DNA from 2 places in the Paenibacillus sp. D51F genome. Region 1 is predicted to be linked to the other one. Evidence: predicted binding sites of a transcription regulator. Region 1 holds the regulator's gene; the other holds the start of a gene.
What was found. The regulator LexA, encoded in region 1, represses DNA repair genes until DNA is damaged. The targets are predictions, from matches to a motif close to CGAACATATGTTCG.
Positions count from the first base shown of each region.

Region 2: a site for LexA is predicted at 4,397-4,410, ahead of recA (recombinase RecA). Genes of this name have one in related genera too.

Region 1 covers NZ_JBKFAO010000012.1:20,414-28,297, reverse strand. Annotated here, with positions in the region: gene metH (methionine synthase) at 1-1,183, opposite strand, end outside; gene ACLBWT_RS18960 (acireductone dioxygenase) at 1,339-1,881, shown strand; gene ACLBWT_RS18955 (HAD family hydrolase) at 2,059-2,844, opposite strand; gene ACLBWT_RS18950 (hypothetical protein) at 2,898-3,413, opposite strand; gene ACLBWT_RS18945 (aldo/keto reductase) at 3,510-4,496, opposite strand; gene ACLBWT_RS18940 (DUF896 domain-containing protein) at 4,498-4,689, opposite strand; gene ACLBWT_RS18935 (LysM peptidoglycan-binding domain-containing protein) at 4,851-5,315, opposite strand; gene lexA (transcriptional repressor LexA) at 5,526-6,149, shown strand; gene ACLBWT_RS18925 (hypothetical protein) at 6,286-6,858, opposite strand; gene ACLBWT_RS18920 (GNAT family N-acetyltransferase) at 7,098-7,553, opposite strand; gene ACLBWT_RS18915 (TetR/AcrR family transcriptional regulator) at 7,803-7,884, opposite strand, start outside.
Region 2 covers NZ_JBKFAO010000001.1:31,311-39,194, forward strand. Annotated here, with positions in the region: gene ACLBWT_RS00135 (TIGR00282 family metallophosphoesterase) at 1-657, opposite strand, end outside; gene rny (ribonuclease Y) at 722-2,263, opposite strand; gene ACLBWT_RS00145 (RecX family transcriptional regulator) at 2,451-3,131, opposite strand; gene recA (recombinase RecA) at 3,258-4,340, opposite strand; gene ACLBWT_RS00155 (competence/damage-inducible protein A) at 4,608-5,858, opposite strand; gene pgsA (CDP-diacylglycerol--glycerol-3-phosphate 3-phosphatidyltransferase) at 6,058-6,633, opposite strand; gene ACLBWT_RS00165 (YajQ family cyclic di-GMP-binding protein) at 6,768-7,259, opposite strand; gene ACLBWT_RS00170 (helix-turn-helix domain-containing protein) at 7,511-7,884, opposite strand, start outside.

The DNA.
Region 1 (7,884 bases):
ACTTCTTCATGTCCTCGCTTTCGTCGCGGTCCGGATCCTGGAGGCAGACGTCGATGACATGGGCGCCCTTCTTGACTTGGGCGCGGGCGATTTCAGCCGCTTCCTCGTATTTGCCTTCCACGATGAGGCGCTTGAATTTGCGCGAGCCGAGCACGTTCGTCCGTTCGCCTACCATGTAGGGACGGTTGTCGGATTCGATGTAGACCGTCTCGATGCCGGACACGGCTGGAGGATGATTGCCGCCGCGGCCGCGCGGCGCGTATCGGCTCATCGTTTCCGCCATCGCCCGGATATGCTCCGGAGTCGTGCCGCAGCAGCCGCCGGCGATGTTCAGCCAGCCGTTCTCGGCGAATGCGCCCATCTTGAGCGCAAGCGACTGGGGAGATTCATGGTAATGGCCGTTTTCGTCCGGAAGGCCCGCATTGGGATAACAGCTGACGGCCGCCAGCGAGATATCGCTCAGCGTGCGGATATGGTCGCGCATGAATTCCGGACCGGTCGCGCAGTTGAGCCCGATCGAGATCGGATTGAGATGCTCCAGGGAGATGTAGAAGGATTCGATGTTCTGGCCGGCCAGCGTCGTGCCCATCGGCTCGATCGTGCCGGATATCATCAGCGGCAGCGTCTTTCCTGTCGCCTCGTAGGCGTTGCGGATCGCGATGCTGCCCGCCTTGACGTTGAGCGTATCCTGGGATGTCTCCAGCAGCATGCAGTCGACGCCGCCCTCGATCAGGGCGACCGCTTGCTCGAAATAGCTGTCTACCAAGCCTTCGAAGGTGACGCCGCCTGTCACCGATAGCGTTTTCGTCGTCGGACCGATCGCGCCCACGACGAAACGGGGATGCTCGGCGGTGGAATACTTGTCCGCCGCTTCCCTCGCGATGCGCGCTGCCGCGAGATTGATCTCCCGGGCCCGCTCCGGAATGTCGTACTCGGCGAGAACGATGCTCGCTCCCCCGAACGTATTCGTCTCGATGAGATCCGCTCCCGCCTCCAGGTACTGCTCATGGATGCTGCGGATGACCTCCGGCCGGGTCAGCACGAGCATCTCGTTGCAGCCCTCCAGCTCCTCGCCGCCGAAGTCTTCGGCCGTCAGATCGACCTGCTGGATCATCGTGCCCATGGCCCCGTCCAGTATCAAGATGCGCTTCTCAAGCATTTCCTGCAAACTTGGCTTCGACAATCTTCTGCACCTCTCCGTCAAAAATCGTTATCCTTTAGTCTATCAGATGAACGCTGGAGTGAAAAGAACTGTAATCGACAACCCCCGAAAGTTGATTTATAATAGAAATTAGCGATATATTCAATTCATTTCAATGGGAAAAGAGGGAATTGCCGATGGCTGAAATCCGCATCCGCAATACGAACGAACGCATTTCCGGCGATGAGCATGTGAAAGCATTTTTGGATTCCCAAGAGGTGCTTTACGAGCACTGGGACATGAGCAAGCTCGACGCGTCCCTGCAGGAGAAGTTCACCCTGAGCGACGACGAAAAAGCTTCCATCCTGGAAACGTTCGACTCCGAAATCCGCGATCTGGCCGGCCGCCGAGGCTATCAGATCTGGGATATCATCACTCTGTCCGAGTCGACGCCGAATCTGGACGAGCTGCTCCAGAAATTCGAGAACGTCCACACCCATACCGAGGATGAGATCCGCGCCATCACAGCCGGCAAAGGCATCTTCATCATCAAGGGCTCCGACGAAGTCGGCTACTTCGACGTCGAGCTTGAAGCCGGCGACGTCATCTCCGTGCCGGAGAACAAGCCCCACTTCTTCACCTTGATGGATAACCGCAAGATTGTCGCGGTACGCCTGTTCATCGAGAAAGACGGCTGGATTGCTCACAACTACTCCGATCCTGAATTCCAGAAAGCTTGATTGCCGGCGCCAAAAAGGCTGCCGCCCGTCGACTTCGATTGAAGACGACAAGGGCGGCAGCCTTTTTCTTATGGGATGATGATTCCAATCGCTGATTCGCGATGCCGGCCGCGTTCCCGCAGCCTGTCGCTCGGGACGCGGATGCTTGCGTGCATATCGGAACCGTCTTGCGACGCCTTATGCAAGCAGCGGAATGAGCTGATCCAATCTCGTAATTTCATGGCTGGGCACGATTTCCGGATTTTTCGCCTTTCCGCCCCGGTTGATCCATACCGATGTCATCCCGATCGTGTTCGCTCCGAGAATGTCGGTCGTAAGCTTGTCTCCGACCATGATGCCATCCTCCGGATCCACTCCGAGCAGCTCAAGCGCATGGCGGAATATGCTTGCATCCGGCTTGCCTTTGCCGTAATTGCCGCTGATGACGATCTCGTCGAAGTAGGAGGTCAGCTCGGGCACGCCGAGCAGCTTCTCCTGCTGCAGATCCGGGGATCCGTTTGTAAGCAGAAGCAGCTTGTACTTGCCTTTGAGGGCGTCCAGCACCTCGAAGGTCTCCTCGTATACGATCGGCCGCTCGCGGCGTTCCTTCGGGAAGCGCTCGGCAAGCTCCGCTCCAAGAGACGGATCGTCGATCCCGACGGCCGAGAGGCCGCGGGTCCAAGCATCCTTGCGGTAGCCTGGAGCCAGCTGCTCCAGCTTGCGGAACGATTCCAGCTCCCCCTCCGAAAAGCGGGCCCACAGCCCTTCAAGCGGATTGATGCCGATTTGCTGCGTGAACGGGAACGTTTCATAAGAGCTGTACAGCTCTCTCGCCTCCCGCTTCACCTCCGCCTCCAGACGCTTCGGATCTGCGCCGGACTGCTGCTGCGCCCATTCGCAAGTGGCCTGGAAAGCTTCGTCCACGCTCCGCTCATCCCACAGGAGCGTATCGTCCAGATCAAACAATACCGCTTTCTTCGCCATCTCTCTCTTCCCCTCGAACCATTATGTCCATGCTGACGGCTGCAAGCCGGATGTCATTTCTGCGTAAAAGGAATGCCGTTGCGGGCGGCGAACTGCTCCAGGCTGACCGCCATCCGGTCCGTAGGATAACGGTTCAGCACCCGGGAGAACACCCAGTTCGCCCCTTTGACCTGCTCGATGACGACATAGCTTTTCATGACCGAGATGCCTTTGATGGCTTCTTTATTCAGACGCTTGTCGCCGGTCATGCGGCGTGTCTGCACAAAATCGGCTCCGACCGCCAAATAAGGGCGCCGCAGGAAGAACATCAGGGCCAGGAAGACGTACATCGCCACGACGATCCAGTTCCAGTTCGTCGCTCCTTCATCTTTTGGAAGGATCAGCACATACAAGGCGACGAACAGCACGAGCATGATCGGGGAGATGTAGTTGCGGCCTTTGAACCGTTCCGTACGATCCCCGGACGCCGCGGGCTTGATGGCGGTCTGTCCCCTCTTCTTTCTAGTGGCATTGATCTGCGCCGAATTGCGGCGTACTTTGCGTTCCCAGGAACGAGACAATAGGGTCACCTCTGCGATTGATTTTGTTGGCCTTGTCAGGGCGGCTTGTCCATATACGCAGGCGGGGCGCCTCCCGTTTCGCGCGGAGACGCCGACGGCCGCCTGTCAGAGAGGCCTGCGGAACTTCTCCAGGAATCGCGTCGGATATTCCGAAGGAAGGCGGCTCGCCTCGTCCAAAGCAGCAAATTGCTCCTTCGTCAGCTCCCAGCCCGCGGCTCCCATGTTTTCTTCGTACTGCGCGTAAGTGCTCACTCCGAAGATCGGCGACGTGATGCCCTTCTGCTGGATGAGCCAGCGGAGAGCCGTTTGCGCCGGCGTCTTGCCGGCTTGCGCAGCGACCTCCATCAAGACGTCCAGGATGCGGAAGTTAGCATCCGTATTCCGGTATTGCCAGGAGCTCTCGCCGGCATTCGCGGTCAGCCTGCCTTCTGTCGGCTCCTGGCGCCCGTAACGGCCGGTCAGGAAGCCTCCGCCGAGCGGCGCCCATGGAATGATGCCGACGTTCTCCTCCAGGCAGAGAGGCACCATCTCCCGGTCCATCTCGCGGTTCAGGAGGCTGTATTGCGGCTGCACGCTGATGAAGCGCGACCATCCCCGGCTGTCGCTCATGGCGAGCGCCTTCATCATCTGCCAGGACAAATAGTTGGAGCATCCTATGTATCTGATCTTGCCGGCGGAGACGAGATCGTCCAGAGCGCGAAGCGTCTCCTCCAGCGGCGTCGCATGATCCCATACATGGACCTGATAGAGGTCGATATAATCGGTGCCGAGCCGCTTCAGGCTCGCTTCCACGTTCTGAACGATATGCTTGCGCGACAGTCCGGCTCCGTTGATATGCTCTTCCGTCTGCATGCGGACCTTGGTGGCCAGCACATATTCGTCCCGATTGCCTGACATCGCCCGTCCGACGATCTCCTCCGATCTGCCTCCGGCATAGACGTTGGCGGTATCCAGGAAATTGCCGCCCTCGCCGCGAAAATGGTGGATCATGCGAGTCGCTTCTTCTTCAGATGTCGTATTGCCGAACATCATCGTTCCGAGACACAGCTCCGAGACGGCCAGCCCGCTTTTGCCGAGCAATCGGTATTCCATTTTATTGGCCCCCCTTGTTCTCGTCATCCACCCATTCAATGGTGTCCAGCTGCTGCTTGAAATTGCGCTTGAAATTGGCCAGATACTGCTGTCTGAGCTGCGTCCGTTCTATGACTTCCTCAGGCGTCAGCCCGACAGATTTGTGCTTGCGGGAAAGCTCGTTGATCCTCGCGATCAAGGTATCGATATCCACTAGTCGTTCACCTCTGTTCCTTGACGTTTCCTTCTAACTTTGAACTACGGAGAAGAGCTTGTCAAGAAAGCCAAAAAACCCCGGCGATGTCCGCCGGAGCTGATACCTATCGAGATGGAATTAGACTCTACCAAGCAAGCTGAAGCTCTAAAAGAAGCTGTTCAAGATTGCTTGGGAATGATCAAGGTCTGTCCCGCCTGCAAATCGGAATCCTTCAGCCCGTTGCGCTCCTTGATCATAAATACGCTGCGCCTGATGTCGTTGGAAAGGCCGGAATTCCCGGCGATGGACCATAGAGTGTCGCCGCTCGTCACCGTAATTGTAAGCTCGCCTTCAGCTGCGGGGGGGATGAGAGATGAGCTCGCTCCGGAAAATCCCCAGAAGCTGGAGAAGATCAGAAGGAACAGGAGGATTGACGCGGCATAAGGAAGCAGGCGGCGCAGACGGCTGTTCCCAGATGGCTTTGCAGAGCCAGCGGAGGAACGGGTGATGAAACTGGAATCGCCAGCGCCTGCTCCAGGACGGAAGCATTCCTTGAGATAAATATGTTCCTGCTTCTGCTCTTGCCTGCGGACCGTTGCCTTAGAGCCGCGCTCCGGCGTGCTATATCCAGATAAAGTCATCATGACCGTTCACTCCCCAAACGTTTGTTCTTATTCACAGAATAACACGAACATTTGTTTTGGTCAACGTTTATTTGGAACGTATGTTCGCAGGACGCGCATGCCCGATGCGAACGGCTGTTTCTCGAACTTATGTTTGTACGAACTCGGGTTCTGTGCTATACTTTGCCTACATATTTCTTTCTACTAATTTCTAGTTTTGGAGTGATTGCGATGTCTAAAGTGTCCAACCGCCAGCAGGCCATTCTTGACTTCATCAAGAACGAAGTCCGGGACAAAGGCTATCCACCTTCAGTACGTGAGATCGGCGAGGCGGTAGGCCTGGCATCCAGCTCCACGGTGCATGGCCATCTGGACCGCCTGGAGAAGAAGGGCCTGATCCGCCGCGACCCTACCAAGCCGCGCGCCATCGAGATCCTCGACGGCGACGATGCCGCCATGCTGCCCTTTCCCGTCTCGATCAGCCGCGTTCCCGTCGTCGGCAAGGTAACGGCCGGAGTGCCGATCATGGCGACTGAGAACATCGAGGAGTACTTCCCTTTGCCGGCTGATTATGTCGGCGACCACGAGGTGTTCATGCTGAGTGTCGTCGGGGAGAGCATGATCGAAGCGGGCATACATAATGGCGATTACGTCATCGTCCGCCAGCAGCCTTCCGCCAGCAACGGCGATATCGTCGTGGCCATGACGGAAGATGACGAAGCGACGGTCAAGACGTTCTACAAGGAACGCGACCATATCCGGCTTCAGCCTGAGAACTCCTCCATGGAGCCGATCCGGCTCAAGAATGTGACGATACTCGGCAAGGTAATCGGATTGTTCCGCAATCTTCACTGAGGCTTGTCCCTTTCCGGCGAATAGGAAGTCTCTTCCATTACCCCCATGCTTCCGGCTTTATTCAGCCATTCGCGCACTCTGACTGAGTGCGCGTTTGTTTTTCAAAGGTTCTTATTTTTCGCTGCTTTTCGCATGCTCATTGGAACTTTTCATGGAAAAATTCGTTCCGGTAGATATGCTTGGAGCCAGGGTATTGAAAACTCATGTAGAACCCGAAAGATTCAAGATGAATTCCGGTCAAGTGCCGGCTTCGCACATAAGGCCTGATCAATCGACGGAACCTTTCCTCCTGCCCGCTTCGAATCAGAACCGCCGCCTCCCTGGCGAAGATCCCGCTGCCGGCCAACTGCCGGTAGAGCGGCAGCACGGCCTCCGAAAGCCTGCGGAGCATGGCTGCAGAGAAAGCGGATTGCGCCGTTCCGGGAGGAATGGTCGTCGCATTCGTGTACGTCTGAACAGGCGGCGGATATTTGAAGTCCACGAAGAAACCGATGCCGTTCGTACTGAACGAATTGACCGGCGCAAGCGGAATCTCCTCCCTGAACAGCTTCAACAGCGTGTCGAGATCCGCCGCTCGTACAGCAGCGCTCCATTCCTCAGCGAATGGACGGCTTCGAACGAACCGGGCGTATAGCGGCAGCATGCTGGAGGCTGTCCGCGCAAGCACGATTCCCGACACCCGAGCCCGCGGCTTTGATTGTCTTGCCACGCTCTTCCCCCCTGTGGACCGGATCAGGACCGCAATCCTCCGGCAAGATGCCTATGAGTATGAGCCTATGCCCTCTCAGATTGTCTGAGAACAAAGAAAAAACGGCTTGTCCGACAGGACAGCCGCTGTTAAAGGCCTATAGAGTGCGAGCAAAGCAAGTATCGAGAGCGCAATGCTGCAGCGGCGGATACCGCCGATCACACCAATTGTTGGAGTCCCTTATCGTCTGCTCCGTTATGTTACAACGGTTTTGTCATGAATACGCTGTTCGGGTCCTCCGCATAGTCGGCGAACGGTCCGCATTCAATGAAGCCGAAGCTCTCATACAAATCCCGGGCCGGAACGAAAGCAGCCATGGTGCCCGTCTCCAGGCTTATCCGAACGTAGCCCCTTCGTTTCGCTTCCCCGATGATATGTTCAAGAAGCTTTCGCGCAACCCCTTTCCTCAGATGCCTTGAAGCCGTCCTCATGGATTTGAGCTCGCCATGACTGTTGTCCAGCTCCTTGAGAGCGCCGCAGCCGAGCAGCTCATCCCCCTCCCATACGCTCCAGAACGTAATTTCCGGTTTCTTCAAACCGCTGAGATCCAAGGCATGCATGCTTTCAGGCGGAGAATTATCGGCCATCGCCTGCAGATGTTCCCCGATCAATGCCTGGATTTCAGGTCCGTTCAAGTCGTCCACGGTTATGCGCATCATTCGCTTTCTCCCCTAACCAATCCGTTTACCGTATTATATCGGCGTTCAGCCCAGAAAAATAGGGAGATGCGGAAAGAAAATGTTCCTCTTTTACGCCTTGCTTTTAGACCAGGCTGGCTGATCATCAGCGGCATGTATGCGTTCATTGCAATCTCGGCAGCTTCCGAACGCATCCGATCGGGTTTCCTTGTATCGTTGTTCCAATTCGCGCTCCGATCGCCGGCAACCGCATCAGCCTCTGCCTTTCTAAAGGTTCCTGTCCAAGAGCATGCCTACTTGTTCTGCTATGCTTTGAGAAGAACCGGGTATTTCTTTTTTGAAATACGAC
Region 2 (7,884 bases), on a different contig from region 1:
GGTCAGGAACTTGTGCAGCACGGCGTTCCGCTCCATTCCGAGGATGCCGTCCATCGGCCCGGTCATGCCTACATCCGTCAGATAGGCGGTCCCGCCCGGAAGGATCCGGTCGTCGTTCGTCTGCACATGGGTATGCGTGCCGACGACAAGACTCGCCCTGCCGTCAAGATACCAGCCCATCGCGATCTTCTCGGATGTCGCTTCCGCATGGAAGTCGACCATGATGCAGCGGGTTTCTTCTTGCAGCAGCTCCAGCTGCTCATCCGCCACGCGGAACGGATCGTCATTCGGCGGCAGGAATGTCCTGCCCTGCAGGTTCAGGATGCCGAGCTTCTTGCCGTTCACCTTGATGACAGCCGCTCCGCGGCCTGGCGATTGAGACGAGAAGTTGGCCGGGCGGACGATCCTCTCCTCATCGTCGATCCACTCGAAGATGTCCCGGTTGTCCCAGGTGTGGTTGCCCATTGTAATGCCGTTGACTCCCCAGTCAAAAAACTCTTTGGCGATCGCGGCCGTAATTCCCCTGCCCGCCGCTGCATTCTCGCCGTTCACGATGATGATGTCGGGATTATATTTGGACCGGAGAGCGGGCAGCGCCTTGCGCAGCGCCGTGCGGCCGACGTTGCCGACGATATCTCCGATGAACATGACTTTCAACATGACTTGCCTCCTTCGGATTGCAAAGAAAATCCCGCTCCGGAGAGCGGGATGATCCACGGTATTACTTGGCGTATTCGACCGCGCGGGTTTCCCGAATGACCGTGACCTTGATATGTCCCGGATAATCGAGCTCGCCTTCGATCTTTTTCGTGATGTCTCTGGCAAGGCGGAAAGCCTCGGTATCGTCGACTTTCTCCGGCTGCACCATGACGCGAACTTCGCGTCCGGCCTGGATAGCGTACGATTTCTCGACGCCGTCGAACGATTCGGAGATGGCCTCCAGCTTCTCCAGACGCTTGATGTACGTCTCCAGCGTCTCGCGGCGTGCGCCTGGGCGCGCTGCAGACAAGGCGTCTGCCGCTCCGACCAGCATCGCGATGACGGAAGTGGCTTCGCAGTCGCCATGATGGGACGCGATGCTGTTGATGACGACCGGATGCTCCTTGTACTTGCGGGCCAGCTCGACGCCGATCTCGACGTGTGATCCTTCCACTTCATGGTCAAGAGCCTTGCCGATGTCATGCAGCAGTCCGGCGCGCTTGGCCAGCGTGATGTCCTCGCCAAGCTCGGCGGCCATCAGCCCGGTCAGATAAGCGACTTCCATGGAGTGCTTGAGCACGTTCTGGCCGTAGCTCGTCCGGTACTTCAGGCGGCCGAGAATCTTGATGAGATCCGGATGGATGGCGTGCACGCCGACTTCGAAAGTTGCCTGCTCCCCATACTCGCGGATACGCTCGTCCACCTCGCGGCGGGATTTCTCCACCATCTCTTCAATTCGAGCCGGGTGAATCCGTCCGTCCGCAACGAGCTTCTCAAGTGCGGTGCGGGCGATTTCACGCCGAATAGGATCGAAGCCGGACAAGATGACCGCTTCCGGCGTATCGTCGATGATAAGATCGATACCCGTCAAAGTTTCCAGCGCGCGGATGTTGCGGCCTTCGCGGCCGATGATTCTGCCCTTCATTTCTTCGTTCGGCAGCGTGACGACCGATACTGTCGTCTCCGCCACATGGTCGGCGGCGCAACGCTGGATAGCCAGCGATATGATGTCGCGCGCCTTCTTGTCCGCCTCTTCCTTTGCCTGCTGCTCGATTTCCTTGATCATCTGGGCAGTTTCGTGGCGGACTTCCTGTTCCACATTGGTGAAGATGATGCTCTTCGCATCCTCTGTGGTCAGGCCGGAGATCCGTTCGAGCTCGCTCTGTTGCTGCCTGTAGATGGAGTCGATCTGATCTTGTGTTTCTTCGATTCGTTTCTCCTTGTTGGCTACCAATTCTTCTTTGCGTTCGAGTGCTTCTAGTTTTTTATCCAGTGACTCCTCTTTTTGCAGCAGCCGTCTTTCGAGACGCTGATTCTCGTTGCGTCTCTCCCGAATGTCTTTATCCGCTTCAGAACGGAGTTTATGGATTTCGTCTTTCGCTTCCAGCACGGTTTCCTTCTTCAGGGCATCCGCTTCCTTCTTCGCCTGCTCGACGATCTGGACGGCAGCCTGCTCTGCACTGGAAATCTTAGCCTCGGCGATCGACTTTCGGACGAAGTAACCAATCCCAAAGGTAATCGCGCCAACAACGAGAACGATCAAGACCACCCAAATGGCGTTCATCTTGTTCACCTCCTCGTTGCATTCACCAAGGCTGAAAAAAAGCCGGGAATGATATTCAGTTGTTGCGATTCGGTTCCAAACCGTGTCTAAGACTGTAGAATGGAGACTAATAATCTTGAACCCATTTACGAAAGGAAATACATCCCTTTCACTCGCGGATGCACTATTATTGTAGCTTTACGCAATTTCAATTGTCAAGCCAGAGCCCTTCGGTCTCCAGTTCCTCCCCTTCCGACACATGCCGCACGGCCTCCCGGACCAGATCGCCCTGGAAACCGCGGCGCAGCAAAAATCCTGTCAGCTTCAGCCGCTTATCGCGATCCTCGCCTTTGAGGCTCCGCCATTTCTTGGCCGCGGCCTTGAATGCCGCATCCCGTTCGGCCCCGACATCGAGCGCTTCGATCGTCTCGCCGGCGGTCAGCTTCGACACCCCGCGCTGTTCCAGCTCCTGACGGATCAGCCGGCGCCCCTTCTGGCTGCTCTTCACCTTCTGGGCGGCGTACATTCTCGCGTAATCGCGGTCATCGATGACCTTCTCCTGCTGCAGCCGTTCGACCGCATAGCGGATATCTGGCTCCGTATATTCCTTGCGCTTCAGATAGTCCGCCATTTCCTTGGCCGTCCTCATTTTGAATCCGGCATAATACAGAGCTGAGGCATAAGCCTTATACCGGTCTCCCTCCGATTGGATTCCCTCCAGCTCCTCGCTGCTGAGAACGCTCCCTTTGAGCAGCCTATACTTGACGAGTATATCCTCATGGACGGAAAACTCCGGCTCCTCATTCCCGTCCAGGCAGATCCAGTAATAGGAACGTTTGCGGGAGTCAGGCTCTACCTTGGTCACGACTTTCTCGCTGCTGTCCTGCATAGTGCCTCCTTCCTGATCCACGATCGGATAGCTTGAGCAAAAAAGCACCTCTGAACGATTCAGAGGTGCTTCCCTGTCAGGCCGGTCTATTCCGTGCAAGAACTCCCGGAGTGCTTGCAGGACGGCTTAAACGTCCAGCTCCAGCTCGTCCAGCTCGTCTTCCTCTACAGGAGGATTGATACCCGCGGCTGCCCGCTCGGCGGCAGCGTTGAGGTTATGCGCCTCGCGAATTTTGGTATCGATCGTATCCGCTACGGCAGGGTTGTCCTTGAGGAACTGCTTGGCATTCTCGCGGCCTTGACCAAGACGGTCGCCGTTGTAGCTGAACCAAGCGCCGCTCTTGTTGACGATGTCCATCTCGACGCCGATGTCGATGATGCTGCCTTGACGGGAAATGCCTTCTCCGTACATGATGTCGATCTCCGCCTGCTTGAACGGAGGCGCCACCTTGTTCTTCACGACTTTGATCCGTGTGCGGTTGCCCACGACGTCGTTGCCTTGCTTGATGCTCTCGATGCGGCGCACGTCGAGACGAACGCTGGAGTAGAACTTCAGGGCGCGGCCGCCGGGAGTCGTCTCCGGATTGCCGAACATGACGCCGACCTTCTCCCGAAGCTGGTTGATGAAGATCGCGATCGTCTTCGACTTGCTGATGGCGCCGGACAGCTTGCGCAGCGCCTGCGACATGAGGCGCGCCTGAAGGCCGACGTGGGAATCGCCCATCTCGCCTTCGATCTCGGCCTTCGGCACGAGAGCGGCGACAGAGTCGATGACGATGACGTCTACCGCGCCGCTGCGCACGAGCGCCTCGGCGATCTCGAGAGCCTGCTCGCCGGTATCCGGCTGCGACAGCAGCAGCTCGTCGATGTTGACGCCGAGCTTGCTCGCATAAAGCGGATCAAGCGCATGCTCCGCATCGATGAAGGCGGCTTGTCCGCCCGTGCGCTGCACTTCCGCGATCGCGTGGAGAGCGACCGTCGTCTTGCCGGAGGATTCCGGACCGTATACTTCGATGACGCGGCCTCGCGGGAATCCGCCGATGCCGAGTGCGATATCTAATGCGAGGGAACCGCTGGAAACCGTCTCAACGGTCATATGCGTGGACTCGCCTAGTTTCATAATGGAGCCTTTTCCGAATTGTTTCTCAATCTGGCGGAGAGCCATATCTAAAGCTGCGCGGCGATCTGACAAGAGATCCACATCCTTCATTCATCATTTTATAGTTCTATCATAGCCTGTTTGCATTACTTTGCCAAGCTTTTTTTCGAACATACATTCGCTTTTCTTGTCCGCGGCGCCACCTCCGTATCCGCTGCGGCATCTCGACAAAAAAAGAACCGCAGCTGCGCATGCAAGCTACGGTTCTTCCGTTAACTGTCTCCATTGTAGCCCATTCCCGATGTCCATACAAGAGAACCCGGAACATAGCCGGAGCCGGGCCGACTGCCGCCGGCGCATTCCTCCGGAATCGGCGGCTCAGGATTCCTTCAGCAACGTCCACAGCCGGTACAAGGCGTGCTTGGCTGCGCGCATCCGCACCATGTCCCGGCTGCCGCCGGCTTGCAGCGTGTATACGGAAGCCTCCATGCCCTTGCGCGAGATGCCGATGTAGACAAGTCCGACCGGCTTGCCCTCGGACTCTCCCGGACCCGCTACGCCCGTTATGGATACGCCCCAGTCGCTGCCGGTCGTCTCGGACACCCGCTGGGCCATCAAGGCTGCCGTCGCCTCGCTTACCGCCCCCGGCGCTCCCGCGCCCTCCAGCATCTCCATCGGAATGCCGAGCAGCCGATGCTTGAGCACATTGGTGTACGTGACGACGCCTCCCAGGAACTCTCCGCTGCTGCCAGGCCTCGAGGTGATCAGCTCGGCGAGCAGCCCGCCGGTGCAGCTCTCGGCGCTGCTGAGCCTGTGCCGGCGGTCGCGCAGAAGCCGCAGGACCGCTTCCTCCAGCGGGATGTCCTCCTGCGCATACAGGTAGCTGCCGACCCTCGACTGGATCGTCGCGGCCATATCGTCGATCCGCTTCAGAGCTTCCGCTTCATTCGGCGATTTGGACGACAGGCGGATCGTCACCTCTCCCTCCTTGGCGTAAGGAGCGATCGTCGGATCGGTCTGGGCTTCGATAAGATCGATCAGCTCATGCTCCAGCTTGGATTCGCCGATGCCGGCAAATCTGAGAATGCGGGAGTGAAGCGCCGCTCCACGGCCGTATTCCTGAAGGATCCAGCTTGTCGCGGGACCTTCGAACATCGGCTTCATCTCCATCGGCGGTCCGGGCAGCAGAATATATCGGATGCCGTCTTGTTCAAGGGCATTGCCGACGGCGAGTCCCGCTTCGTTGTCCAGTGCGGCGCTTCCTTCGATCGAGTTCGCCTGCCTGATGTTGCTCTCCACCATATGGGCGCCGCGGCTCGCGAAGAAGGCTTCCATTCTCGCCAGGGAAGGCTCGTGGACAACCAGCTTGCGACCGAGCATGTCTGCAAGCACGTCCTTGGTCAGATCGTCCATCGTCGGCCCCAGACCTCCCGTGAAGACGAGCAGATCGGCCCGGGAAGAAGCGATTGAGATCGCTTCTTTCAGCCGGGAGGCATTGTCTCCGACGACCGTCTGAAAATACACGTCGATGCCCAGGCCTGCCAGCTCTTGTGACAAGTAACGCGCGTTGGTGTTGACGATTTGGCCAAGCAGCAGCTCGGTTCCGACCGCAATGATTTCGGCTTTCATGATGGCATTTCTCCTCCAGGATTGGGTTTGTTGCGATGATTAATGACTAGACCATCGGCGGAACGCCATCCGTGCACAGGTTCCTCGATGCCAGCCAAGCGTTCCCAAACAAAATGAAGGATGCAGACGGCGGCGCCATCCTCCAGCGTACAAGAAAGGCCCCCGATCCCGGCGGGGATCGATGGCCTTTTCCAGCCGGTTATTCAACCGGGATAAGATTGCGGTTTTTGATGAAGTAGTCGATGCCCGACCATACCGTAATCAATGCGGCAGCCCAGCTCAGGATCAGATCCAGAGGCAGGTCCAGGAATGCTCCCGGGAAATTGTTGAGCAGCAGCACGATGATCATGGCGATCTGGACGCCGGTCTTCCACTTGCCCCAAGTGCTTGCAGCGAGTACGGAGCCTTCCAGCAGAGCGATCTGCCGGAGGCCGGTCACTGCGAATTCGCGGCTGATGATGACGATAGCGAACAAAGCGCTCAGCTTATCCATCTCGACCAGAGAAATAAGCACGGCCGCGACGAGAAGCTTGTCGGCGAGCGGATCGAGAAGCTTGCCGAGATTGGTCACCATCTTGTTCTTGCGGGCCAAATATCCGTCCAGGCCATCCGTGCTGGCCGCGATAATGAATATCAGCGTGGCGATCATCTGCGTGTACGTAATTTGATAGTCCCCGAACTTTATGGATCCCAGATCAAGACGGATCAGCAAAAAGAACATGATTACAGGCACGAGAAAAATACGCGCAAGCGTGATCTTGTTGGCCAAATTCACGCGGGTTCCCCTCCCTGACAAAACTCTAACCTAAAGTATGTACGCAACCCGGGAGGCCATTCTCAAAAGAACAGACATAGCCGGTCCCTATACGATAAAAGTATAAACGAACCGAAAACCCGCTGTCAAAATTGTTACCGGTAATTCGTATATTGCAGGTCCAGCTCCAGATTCGCGCCGCGGAGCAAAGCCATGACAGCCTGCAGATCGTCGCGGCTCTTGCCGGTTACGCGCAGCTGGTCTCCCTGGATCTGGCTTTTCACTTTCAGCTTGGAGTCGCGGATAAGGATATTGATTTTCCTGGCGTCGTCCTGGCCGATCCCCTGCTTCAGCTTGATGCGCTGGCGCACGGTACCGAGCGAGGCGGCTTCAATCTTGCCGAAGTCCATGTTCTTGATCGGGACGTTCCTCTTGATCATCTTGGTCTGGAGAATGTCGATGACGCTCTTGAGCTTGTACTCGTCGTCCGACAGGACGACCAGCTCTTCCTTCTCCAGCTTGATGCTGCTCTTGCTTCCTTTAAAATCAAAGCGGTTCTCGATTTCCTTCTCCGCTTGGACAATCGCGTTGTTCAGCTCCTGCAGATCGACCTTCGATACGATATCAAACGAATTTTCGGAACTCATGGCAAATCCTCCTTACATGGCGTTCCTCTTATTATAAAACATCCGGCTGCGAAAGTATAACCGGCGGGGACGCCTTTGCATTTCCAGGAATATGACTTGCAGTTCTGCCGCATCCTTCCCCTTTGGACCGAAGACGTACAGGATGCCGCGCTCCATCGGCTTCCTTACAGCTCTTTATCTTTCCGTTCCAGCCTCATTTTCAATCGCGAAATACAAAAAGACATCCCGCGCAGGGATGCCTTGTCATGTCGTTACTGGCTGTTTTCGGCATCTGAGCCGCTCATGCCATCGGTTGTTCCGGCAGAATCGGCATCGCCGCCGGATGCCGGCTCGAACTGGATCTTCTTCGAGCTTGGACGGTCTCCGTCGTCGATCAGCTGGCCCCCGACCGTAATCTCGGTATTGTCCGCGCGTCCGGTATTGAGGTAAATGATGTCATCCACCGGTACGGACAGGGTGTCGCCAGCTTCAGCAGCCTTGTTGTACAGGAATTCGCCTTTGGGACCGCCTTTGCGGACCTCGATCCATGCGGTGCCGGTAAAGCTCAGTTCAATGGTGACGGCGCCGTTGGTCTTATAATAATCAATCTTGCCCGACTTGCGGTCGAACGTCACGGCCCCATCCG